Regions from separate parts of the Lysobacter korlensis genome, predicted to be linked through region 1. Evidence: predicted binding sites of a transcription regulator. Region 1 holds the regulator's gene; the other holds the start of a gene.
The links. Region 1 encodes FliA, which starts transcription of late flagellar genes. Its sites were predicted from a motif close to TAAAGTTTNNCNNNCNNNGGCCGATAA; they were not measured.
Positions count from the first base shown of each region.

Region 1 (5,949 bases):
TGCGGATGGTTCGCGACGAGCAGGGCGCGGACGCGGTGATCCTCTCGAACCGCTCGATTCCGGAAGGCATCGAGGTGGTGGCCGCCACCGATTACGACGAGGCGCTGGTCCAGCAGGCGCTGCGCACCGCCGCTCCGGGCACGTTCGCAGCTCCGGGCACGTTCGCAGCCCCGGCGCCGCGCGCAGCCCCGAACGTGGTGCAGATGCCGGCTCCGACCGCGTACGCGCGTCAGGAAACCGCCGCAGCCCGCACCGCAGCCGAGGAACCGCGCGTGGCGCCCGCCACGCGATCGCTCGGCACGCGCGCCGAGGCGATGATCGCCGCGATGTCAGGCACCACGCCGCGCGACTCGCTTGCAGCGCGGGCACGCGCGGTATTCCGCGTCGACGCCGCGGCCGCCGAGGCCGACGCCGCTTCGGCCCGGCGCGCTGCGTCGCAGGCCGCCTCGCGCTCGCACCCGCCGGCCATGGCCTCGCTGCTGACGAGCAGCGTCGTGGAGGAGAGCGTATTCAACCCGAATGATTTCGCGGCCGCGTCCCACGCGCCTGCCGCACCCGCTGCGGCACCGGCCACCCTGGCGCCCGGCGACAATTTCCTCGAACTGCTCGCCCGCCTTTCCGCCGCCGAACAGGCCCGCGAAATGCCGGCACCGGTGGCCGAGATGCCGTCGCCGGCCGCCCAGGCCGCCGAAGCGATGGTCGCACCGGCTCCGGTGGTCGAAGCCGCGCCGATGGTGCCGGTCGCAACGATGGAAGTCGCGCCGCCGGTTGCCGCCCCGATTGCTGCAGCGGCTCCGGCTCCGGCTCCGATTGCCGCGATCGATCCGGTGGCGGAGGTGACCCCGGCCGCTGCGCCGGTCGCCATCGCAGTGCCCGCCGAACCCGTGCTGCAGGCAGTCGCCACGCCCGTCGAGGATCCGACGCTCGCAGCGATGCGCAACGAGCTGGCGTCGATGCGTGAGCTGATCGAACGCCAGATGGACCAGTACGCGATCGAGCGCCTGCGCGGTTCGGCCGGCCGTGCGTATGTGTTCGACACGCTGGTGGCCTGCGGCTGCGACGAGAGCGTCGCGCAGAGCGTTGCCGCCCGCATCGACGCAAACCTCACGCCCGAAGAGACCCGCGAGCCGATGTGCGCCGAACTGGCGCGCATGATCATGACCCACCGCGCCGAGCCGATCGACGACGGCGGCGTGATCGCACTGGTCGGCCCGACCGGCGCCGGCAAGACCACCACCATCGCCAAGCTCGCGGCGCGCTTCGCTGCCCGCAACCGCGCCCGCGACGTCGCGCTGGTCACCACCGACGTCAGTCGCGCCGGTGCGCGCGAACAGCTGCATGCGCACGGCCGCCGACTCGGCATCACCGTCTGCGAGGCCGACGGCCCGGAAGCGCTGAACGCCACGCTCGACCAGCTGGCCGACTACCCGCTGGTGCTGGTCGATACCGCCGGCTACGCCGCCCGCGACCGCGCGCTGCTGAGCCAGATCCTGTGGCTGCGCACTGCGCGCCGTGTGCGCAGCCTGCTGGTGCTGCCCGCCAACGCGCACCCGCATGACCTCAGCGAAATCATCCGCCGCTACCGCCCGGCTTCGCCGGAAGGCGTGGTGCTGACCAAGACCGACGAGACCGGCCGCCTGGGCGCCGCGCTGTCGGTGCTGGTCAAGCAGGACATGCATCTCGCCTACACCACTTCGGGACAGCAGGTGCCGCACGACATCGAGGCCGCCGACCCCGTTCGCCTCGTCGCTTCACTCGAAAAACTGCGCCGCGCTGCCGACAACCCCTTGATGACCGAGGACCGCCATGCCGTCGCCTGACCCCAACGCATCCTGCCTCGGACACGACATGAACGGACATGACACCACGGCCGCCGACCCGGCCCCTTGCGCCGAAGCGGCGCCCGCCACGCCGGCGAGCGTCGCGCCGGTCAGGGTGATCGCGGTGGCCAGCGGCAAGGGCGGCGTCGGCAAGACGTCGGTCTCGGTCAACCTGGCGATGTCGCTGGTGATGGCCGGCCGCCGCACGCTGCTGCTCGACACCGACCTCGGCCTCGCCAACGTCGACGTGATGCTCGGCCTGTCGCCGCGCTTCACGCTGGCCGACGTGATCGCCGGACGCTGCGAACTGGCCGACACGATCATCGAAGGCCCCGGTGGCCTCTGGGTGGTCCCCGCCGCATCGGGCAAGCGCCACATGACCGAACTCACCCCGGCGCAGCACGTCGGCCTGGTGCATGCCTTCAGCCAGCTCGACCTGCCCATCGACACGATGGTCGTCGACAACGCAGCCGGCATCGCCGATGGCGTGCTGACGTTCTGCCAGGCCGCGCAGGACGTGATCATCGTGGTCTGCGACGAGCCGGCCTCGGTCACCGACGCCTACGCGCTGGTCAAGGTGCTCAGCCGCGAACGCGGTGTGACCCGGGTGCAGGTGCTCGCGAACCAGGTCGGCAGCCCGCAGGAAGGCCGCCACCTGTTCGAGAAGCTCGAACGCGTCAGCGCGCGTTTCCTCGACGTCACGATGTCGTATCTCGGTGCGATTCCACGCGATGAATGGCTGCGCCGCGCGGTGCAACGCCAGGAAGCCGTCGTCGAGGCATTCCCATCCAGCCCGTCCGCACTCGCTTTCCGCGACATCGCGCGACGCGCATCCCAATGGCAGGTCCCGCAAGGTCCGCGCGGACATGTCGAATTTTTCCTTGAACGGCTGGTGACCCCAGCCAGGAGCGCCGCATGAATGCCATGGCCGCCGCCCAGTACCGCGCTGCGCGCCCGCAGGTCGACACCGCCGCGATCGTCGAGAAGCACGCCGAACTCGTGCGCCGCATCGCGCACCACCTCGCCGCGAAGCTGCCCGCCAGCGTCGAGATCGATGACCTGATCCAGGCCGGCATGCTCGGCCTCATCGAGGCCGCGAAGAACTTCCAGTCCGACCAGGGTGCCGCGTTCGAGACGTATGCCTCGATCCGCATCCGCGGCGCGATGATCGACGAGATCCGTCGTGGCGACTGGGTGCCGCGCTCGGTGCATCGCCGCTACCGCGACGTCGTCGCTGCCACGCGCGCCGTCGAGCAGGCCACCGGCCGCGCTGCGACGTCGCAGGAAGTCGCCACCGCGCTCGGCGTGAGCATCCCCGAGTACCACGCGATGCTCGAGGACGCCGCACGCGGACAGTTGCTGAGCCTGGACGCGCATGCCGAGGAGCACGACGGCGAGCCGCGCCTGGCCACCGCCGATGGCACGACGCCGGCACGCGCATTCGAGCACGAGGAGTTCCGCGGCGCGCTTGGTGCCGCGATCGGCCTGCTGCCCGAGCGCGAGCAACTGGTGCTGTCGCTGTACTACGAGCAGGAACTGAACCTGCGCGAAATCGGCGCGGTGCTGTCGATCAGCGAATCACGCGTCTGCCAGATCCACGGCCAGGCCATGCTCCGGCTGCGCTCTCGCCTGGGCGACTGGCGCGGCATCGACGCCGACAACGACGACTGATCGCGACACGCGTCACCGAACCGGTGTCGTCCTGGTCCGGAAGGTTCAGGACCGACGGCACCGGTCGATATCCGCCGCAAGGGGCGTGTGCCGGACCTGACCCCGCCGGTATGCGCCCCACCCCATTACCGCATCGCCGCACGAGCCCTTCATGGACAAGAACATCAAGATTCTCATCGTCGACGACTTCTCGACCATGCGCCGCATCGTCAAGAACCTGCTCAGCGACCTGGGCTTTTCCAACACCGCCGAGGCCGACGACGGCACGACGGCGCTCGAGGAACTCAAGCGCGCGAAGTACGACCTGATCATCACCGACTGGAACATGCCGGGCATGACGGGCATGGAACTGCTCAAGCACGTGCGTGCCGACGCCGCGCTGAGCAAGACGCCGGTGCTGATGGTCACGGCCGAAGCCAAGCGCGAACAGATCATCGAAGCCGCCCAGGCGGGCGTGAACGGCTACGTCATCAAGCCGTTCACCGCCGGCACCCTGAGCGAGAAGCTGGGCAAGATCTTCGAGCGCCTCGAGGCCGCGGCGTGAACGCCCAGGTCCTCACCGATCCCGACAGTCTGTCGACCGACAGTCGCGAGGCCATCATCCGGCGCGTGCGCGCCGCGCTTGGGGCGATCGAGAATGACGACCAGGCCGGCTTCCGCGAAAACCTCGACGCGCTGGTCGAATGGCGCAACCAACCGCTGGTGCAGGGCCTGGTGCGGCTTGCACGCGAACTCGGCCAGGCCTTCGGCGACGGCGAGGGCGCGAGCACCGGCGGCTCGCTGCCCGAGGCCTGCGCGCGCCTCGAGCACGCGGTGAAGATGAGTGAGGACGCCAGCCATCGCACGATGGACATGATCGACCAGTGCCGCGACCTGCTGGCGACGATTCCGGTCGCGCCGGGAAGCGAGGCGGCCGAGGCCGCGGCCGGCATGCGCGTGCGGTTTTCCGAAATGACCGCCGCGCAGGGCTACCAGGACCTGACCGGCCAGATCATCAAGCGCGTCGTCGACATCGTGCGCTGCGTGCATGCCGCAAGCGATGGCGTGATGCCCGAGTCCGCGCCGCTGCAGCTGCCCGCGTCGTCGAAGGGCTTCGGCCCGGCCGTCACCGGCGTCGATGCCGCACCGGCCACGCAGGACGACGCAAACGATTTGTTGTCATCGCTGGGACTTTGACGTGAGCGAAGCCGAATCCGACATCTGCGCTGACTTCCTGATCGAGGCGCGCGAAATCGTCGACCAGCTCGGCGAGCAGCTCGTCGCACTGGAACAGTCGCCGTACGACCGCGACTGCCTCAATGCGGTGTTCCGCGGCTTCCACACGATCAAGGGCGGCGCAGGCTTCCTCGACTTCCCCGCGATGGTGACGATTTGCCACGCGGTCGAGGACCGGCTCAACGCCGCGCGCAGCAGCGAAGCGTCGATGGACGAAATCGCGTTCGACGCGACGCAGCAGTCGATCGACCTGCTCAGCGATATGCTCGATGCGATCGGGCGTGGCGAAACGCCCGAGGAACCACCGGAATCACTGGTCGCCGCGCTGCACGTCGGTCCGGCGGAGCCGGCCGTCGCCGCAGCGCCGACTATGCAGGTCACCGACCTGCCTGAAAACCTCGACGACCTGGACTTCGACGCCCTGCTCGACAGCCTGCACGGTGCGGGCGCCCTGCCCGGTGCAGCGCCGGCCGCGGCGGCAGCGCCCAAGCCGAAGCCGCCCCCCCCGGCGCGCGACACCAAACCCAAGCCGAAGCCGGTTGCCGCGGCGAATGCCGAGCCCGCCGAAGCCACCGTGCGCGTCGACGTGCGGCGCCTGGACGCGATGGTGAACCTGGTCGGCGAACTGGTGCTGGCGCGCAACCGCCTCAAGACGATCCGTCCGCGCCTGCGCGACGAGGATCTCGATCGTGCGGTCACCGCGCTTGATGCCGCCACCTCGCGCCTGCAGTCGGCGGTGATGACCGTGCGCATGCAGCCGGTCGGTCGCGTGTTCTCGCGCTTCCCCAAACTCGCGCGGGATGTGTCGCGCCAGCTCGGCAAGGCCGTCGACCTCGAAGTCGTCGGCGCCGATACCGAACTTGATCGCAACCTCGTCGAGGCGCTGGCCGATCCGCTGGTGCACCTGATGCGCAACGCGATCGACCATGGCATCGAATCACCGCAGCAGCGCCGCGCCGCCGGCAAGCCTGAAACCGGCAACGTGCGCCTGAGCGCACAGCAGGAAGGCGACCACGTCTCGATCGAAGTGCGCGACGACGGCGGCGGCATCGACCCCGAGAAGATCCGCCGCAGCGCCTGCGAAAAGGGCCTGATCGACGCCGATTCGGCTGCGCGCCTCACGCCCGAGGAATGCCTGCAGCTGATCTTCCTGCCGGGCTTCTCTACACGCGCGGAAGTCAGCGACCTGTCCGGCCGCGGTGTGGGCATGGACGTGGTGCAGTCGCGCATCCGCGAGCTGTCC
Region 1 covers NZ_JBHLTG010000001.1:941,119-947,067, reverse strand. Annotated here, with positions in the region: gene flhF (flagellar biosynthesis GTPase FlhF) at 1-1,820, shown strand, start outside; gene ACFFGH_RS04210 (MinD/ParA family protein) at 1,849-2,739, shown strand; gene ACFFGH_RS04205 (RNA polymerase sigma factor FliA) at 2,736-3,491, shown strand; gene cheY (chemotaxis response regulator CheY) at 3,643-4,035, shown strand; gene ACFFGH_RS04195 (protein phosphatase CheZ) at 4,101-4,667, shown strand; gene ACFFGH_RS04190 (chemotaxis protein CheA) at 4,609-5,949, shown strand, end outside.

Region 2 (5,949 bases), on a different contig from region 1:
CTTCGATGATCGCCAGCGTCAGCGGCAGGCGGATGCGGATCGTCGTGCCGACGCCGCGTTCGCTGTCGATATCGACCGTTCCGCGCAGCGCGTGGATGTTCCGGCGCACCACGTCCATGCCGACGCCGCGGCCGGAGAGGTTCGTGACGGCCGATGCGGTCGAGAAACCCGGCTCGAAGATCAGCTGCAGGATCTCGTAATCGCTGGGCGTATGGCCGGCCGGCACGAGCCCACGTTCGCGGCCCTTGGCGAGGATGCGGTCGCGGTCCAGACCGGCGCCGTCGTCGCGGATTTCGATCACGATACCGCCGGCTTCGTGGCAGGCGCTCAGCGTGATGCGGCCGCGGGCGGACTTGCCGTTCGCGACGCGCACGTCCGCGGCTTCGACGCCGTGGTCGGCCGCGTTGCGCACCAGGTGCATCAGCGGGTCGGCCAGCTTCTCGACGACCGACTTGTCGAGCTCGGTGTCGCCACCTTCGATGACGAGTTCGAGATCCTTGCCGACGTCGCGCGAGACTTCGCGCAGCACGCGGTGGAAGCGCGAGAACGTTTCACCGATCGGTACCATGCGCAGCCGCAGCGCGCGGTCGCGGATGTCTTCCATCAGCCGTGAAACCACCGACTGTGCTTCGACCAGCGGCGCATTACCCGCGCATTCGGCGAGCAGCGACGCGCCTGCACCGGCGATCACCATCTCGCCGACGAGGTTGATCAGCTCGTCGAGCTTGTCGGCGCGCACGCGCACCCAGCCGGTGTCGCCCTGCGCCGGGGGCGTGGCGGCATTGCGGATTTTCGCCTGCTTGTCGAGCGCGGCGTCGACCACAGGCGCGGCGACGACCTGCTGCTCCACCAGCACCTGCCCGAGCGGCACGACGGCACCGCCCCGGCTGCGTGCCGACTGCTCGGCCAGGCCACGGTCCAGCTCGTCGCGCGTCAGCATGCCGGCATTAACGAGAATCTCGCCAAGCCGCCCATCGGGCTCGGGCATCGTTGCGATCAGGTCCAGGTACGCCTCGACGCTGCTCTCCGGCGGCAGGATGCGGATCACGCTGCTGTCTTCGACGAACTCGAACACCTCGGCGATCTGCGCCTTTGTGGCGTCGGTGCGCAGGTCGATCTCGAACCCGAGGTAGCACCCTTCCGGGTCCATCTCATCGGCCGGCGGCATCGAATCGACCACGGTTGCGAAGTGCACGATCTCGCCTAGGTCTTCGAGGTAGCGCACGAACGAAAGCGGATTGACGCCCTGGCGGTGCACGTCGAACCCGAAGCGGATCGAAACGTGCCAGCAGTCGCCAGCGTGCGGCGTGCTCAGCGCCGCGCCGTCGGCTGCAGCGCCCTGCCCGATGGCCGCCGGGGCCACGGCGGGCGCGGCTGCGGCCGGCGCCGGCTCGGCGCCCGGGCTGTAACGGGCGAGCGCGGCGCGCAGTTCGGCATCGCGCACCTGGATCTCGCCCTCGAACACGCCACCCTGCACCGCCAGCAGCTCGAGCAGGTCGGAGATGTGATCGCAGGTGGAGATCAGGTCGTCGGCGAGCGCCTCGGTCGGCTCGAGCGAGCCGGCGCGGACGCGTTCGAGCAGGCTCTCGACCGTATGCGTGAACCCGACCAGCGGGGCCAGGCCGAACATGCCGCCCGAGCCCTTGATCGAGTGGGCGGCACGGAAGATCCGCGCGATCAGCTCGGCGTCGCGGTCGCCCGCGCGCAGCTGGCGCAGGCCGGCCTCCATCTCGACGACGAGGTCGCGTGCCTCGGCGATGAAGGTCTGCAGCATCTGGTCGCGCAGTGCCTTCACAGCGTGACCTCCGCTCCGGTGGCGGGCACGGCCGTGTCGGCCATGTCGAAGTCGCCACCGAGCCGTACCAGCGTCAATGCGCTGCGCACGGCACGGCTCGGCGAGTGCCACCGCACCGGCACGTTGCGGCGCTGCGCTTCGCGGCCGAGCATGATCAGCAGCTGCAGCCCGGCCCCGTCGATGACGGTCACGCCAGACAGGTCGACGTCGAGCGGCCCGGTCAGTGCGGCCAGCAGTTCCGGCTTTACCTCTGCAGCTCGAGCAATCGTCAGGTCACCTTCGAGCCGCAGCGCCAGTCGATCGGGTTCTGTTGCTGTACCGCTTTGCGTCATTGCTGCCGATCCATCCGCAGACACCAGGAGTGGCGCCGGCTGTGGAGTCTTTAACGCCGGTTGACGGTCCAGCTTTACGGGCCCGCATGTGACCCGCGTCGCGTTGGACGCGATACGGCTGCGTAGGTTTTCCCGGAACGCGTTCAAGAACGCTCGTCCGGCAAAGTTTCGCCGGCGGGACGCGCCAAAAAGAAAAGCCCCGCCGAAGCGGGGCCTTTCGTACAACAGTGTCGCAGGGGTGGCGGATCAGAAATCCATGCCGCCCATGCCGCCCATGCCACCGGCGCCCGGCATCGCCGGCTCTTCCTTCTTCGGCGCCTCGGCAACCATCGCTTCGGTCGTGATCATCAGACCGGCGATCGAAGCCGCGTTCTGCAGCGCGGTGCGGGTGACCTTGGTCGGGTCGAGGATACCGAGTTCCAGCATGTCGCCGAACTCGCCAGTCGCGGCGTTGTAGCCGAAGCTGCCCGAACCTTCCTTGACGCGGTTGAGGATCACCGACGGCTCTTCACCGGCGTTCGTGACGATCTCGCGCAGCGGCGCTTCCATCGCACGCAGCGCGATGCGGATGCCGTGGTTCTGGTCTTCGTTCGCACCGGTCAGGTCGCGGATCGCGCCCAGCGCACGGATCAGGGCGACGCCGCCGCCCGGGACGATGCCCTCTTCGACGGCTGCGCGCGTGGCGTGCAGGGCGTCTTCGACGCGTGCCTTCTTTTCCTTCATCTCGATCTCGGTCGCAGCGCCGACCTTGATCACGGCCACGCCGCCGGCGAGCTTCGCAACGCGCTCCTGCAGCTTCTCGCGGTCGTAGTCCGAGGAGGTCTCCTCGATCTGCGCCTTGATCTGCTTGATGCGCGCCTGGATCGCCTCGCCGTCGCCGGCGCCGTCGATCACGGTGGTGTTCTCCTTCGAGACCTGCACCTTCTTCGCGCGGCCGAGGTCGTTGATCGTCGCCTTCTCGAGCTGCAGGCCGACTTCCTCGCTGATCACGGTGCCGCCGGTCAGGACGGCCATGTCTTCGAGCATCGCCTTGCGACGGTCACCGAAGCCCGGCGCCTTGACGGCGCAGACCTTGACGATGCCGCGGATCGTGTTGACGACGAGGGTCGCCAGCGCTTCGCCTTCGACTTCCTCGGCGATGATCAGCAGCGGCTTGCCGGCCTTCGCCACGCCCTCGAGGACGGGCAGCAGGTCGCGCACGTTCGAGATCTTCTTGTCGTGCAGGAGGATGAACGGGTCGTCCAGCTCGGCCTGCATCGACTGCTGGTTGTTGATGAAGTACGGCGACAGGTAGCCGCGGTCGAACTGCATGCCCTCGACGACGTCGAGCTCGTTCTCCAGGCCCGAACCGTCTTCAACGGTGATCACGCCTTCCTTGCCGACCTTGTCCATCGCCTGGGCGATGAGGTCACCGATGTTGGAATCGGAGTTCGCGGAGATCGCGCCGACCTGGGCGATTTCCTTGCTGGTCGAGGACGGACGCGAGATGTTCTTCAGCTCGCCGACGGCGGACTGCACGGCCTTGTCGATGCCGCGCTTGAGGTCCATCGGGTTCATGCCGGCGGCGACCGCCTTCATGCCCTCGCGGATCAGCGCCTGCGCGAGCACGGTCGCGGTCGTGGTGCCGTCACCGGCGTTGTCGGACGTGCGCGAGGCGACTTCCTTCACCATCTGCGCGCCCATGTTCTCGAACTTGTCGGCCAGTTCGATCTCCTTGGCGACGGACACGCCGTCCTTGGTGATCGTCGGGGCGCCGAAGCTCTTCTCGAGCACGACGTTGCGGCCCTTCGGGCCGAGCGTTGCCTTGACGGCATTGGCGAGCACGTTGACGCCGCGCAGCATGCGGGCGCGGGCGTCTTCGCTGAAACGGATTTCCTTGGCGGCCATGTGTGGACTCCGGAATTAATAGTGGGGATCAGGGTGTAAGGGTCGGACACGGGACTGCGGCATCGGCCCGATCGTCAGCGCAGCGCGCTCGCCCGATCGCGGATGCCGCGTTCCCGGCGGTGCTCAGCCGAGCACTGCGAAGATGTCGTCTTCCTTCACCACCAGGTATTCGGTGCCGTCGAGCTTCACTTCGGTGCCGCTGTACTTGCCGAACAGCACCTTGTCGCCGACCTGCACCTTCGGTGCGCGGACGTTGCCGTTGTCGAACGCCTTGCCTTCGCCCACGGCGACGACTTCACCCTTGATCGGCTTTTCGGTGGCCGAGTCCGGGATCACGATCCCGCCAGCGGACATCTTTTCTTCTTCCATGCGCTTGATGACCACGCGGTCGTAGAGCGGCTTGATATTCATGACAACCTCTACAAGTGGTTGATTGGAGTGGGAAAACTGAAAAATTTTAGCAGTCGCCCGCATCGAGTGCCAGAGTTGCGCGCACGCGCAGCGGCCCGCCGGGACCGCGAGAAGATGGGGTGATGGACAAGCCTTTCAAGGGCGGTTCAGAAAAAAAGATGCGCCGGCGTGAGCCGCGGCGACCTGAGGCTGCGACATCCGGGCCCGAGACCGCGCCTCGACCCATATAAAGATGCCGGCGCCAGCCGATAAGACAAAAAGAAAGGGTGCGTCCCCGAAGGTACGCACCCTTTCCGGCTGGAGATGGCTTTCCGAGCTCGGTGCTTCCAGCACCCCTCTCCTGACCTGACCTTGACCCCTTGTCTCGACCGACCGTCCGTGTCGGCGTGGGGGAATCTTGCGCGCTTCGCGTCACATTTCCTAGCGACCTTTGGGCGCCAAAACGCTGCCTTTCGGTAGCACAACGCGCAAAATTCAGACTCAAGCCACTGAAGCGAATGCGTATTTGCATATCCTGCTACTTCTGGCAGACAATTTCACTTGTCTTTCACTAGCATGAAGACTTTAGGTAGCGTTGCCTCGTCCAGCCTCGCTAGCGCCGTCGTCGATTCAAGGAGTTGCACATGTCTCCCCAGCAGCGAATCCGCCTTGCCCGCCGGCATGCAGGCCTGTCCCAGGCCGCCCTAGCGGCAGCGATCGGCGTACACCGCAGCGCGGTCAGCCACTGGGAAGCGAACGACGGCAAGCTGCCGAGCATGTGCCACTTCCAGCAACTGGCGATGGTGACCGGCGTGCAGTTCGAATGGCTGGCGACCGGGCGCGGGAAGATGCACATGGCCGCGGACACCGAGTTCGACTCGGTTGCGGCCGCCGACGCACTACTGGTCGACGACCCGCTAGAGCTGCGCCTGCTGCTGGCGTTCCGCGAAGCGCCGCTGCGCTCGCGCGCGCCGCTGGTCGAGATCGCCGAGCAACTCGCATCGATGCGCACCGGCAAGGCTCGCCAGACGACCGCGCGCTGATCCGCTGCGCTGCAGCGTGTCGGCTGTCACATTTCTACGCTAGCGTTCGAGGCCCTGCCCTTGGATGCGATCGATGCGCCTGCCCCGCCGCGGCCTGCCTGCTGTACTGCTTGTCTCCGCCCTGACGACCGCGCCGGCCTCGGCCGCGGTGTTCATCAACGAGATCCACTACGACGACGCGACGTCCGGCGGTGACGTCGGCGAGCGCATCGAGGTGGTCGCGACCGCCGGCGAAAGCCTCAGCGGCTATCGCATCTATCTGTACAACGGCAGCACGCCGTCGAAGGCCGTGTACTACGACAACGACCCGGTTCCGACCGGCAGCCTCGTGAGTTGCGGCGGCACCGCCCGCATCGCCACGGTGACGTACCCGAGCAACGGCATCCAGAACGGAGCGCCGGATGCAATCGCGCTGGTCAACGGCAGCGGCGCGCTGGTGCAGTTCCTCAGCTACGAGGGCACGGTGACCGGCAGCACTGGCCCGGCCGCCGGCCGCACCAGC
Region 2 covers NZ_JBHLTG010000004.1:569,797-575,745, reverse strand. Annotated here, with positions in the region: partial or broken gene ACFFGH_RS19035 (chemotaxis protein CheA) at 1-1,795, opposite strand, end outside; gene ACFFGH_RS19030 (STAS domain-containing protein) at 1,792-2,127, opposite strand; gene groL (chaperonin GroEL) at 2,374-4,014, opposite strand; gene groES (co-chaperone GroES) at 4,138-4,425, opposite strand; gene ACFFGH_RS19015 (helix-turn-helix domain-containing protein) at 5,049-5,447, shown strand; gene ACFFGH_RS19010 (endonuclease) at 5,521-5,949, shown strand, end outside.
Region 2: the regulator FliA is predicted to act here: its motif matches at 2,178-2,204, upstream of ACFFGH_RS19030 (STAS domain-containing protein).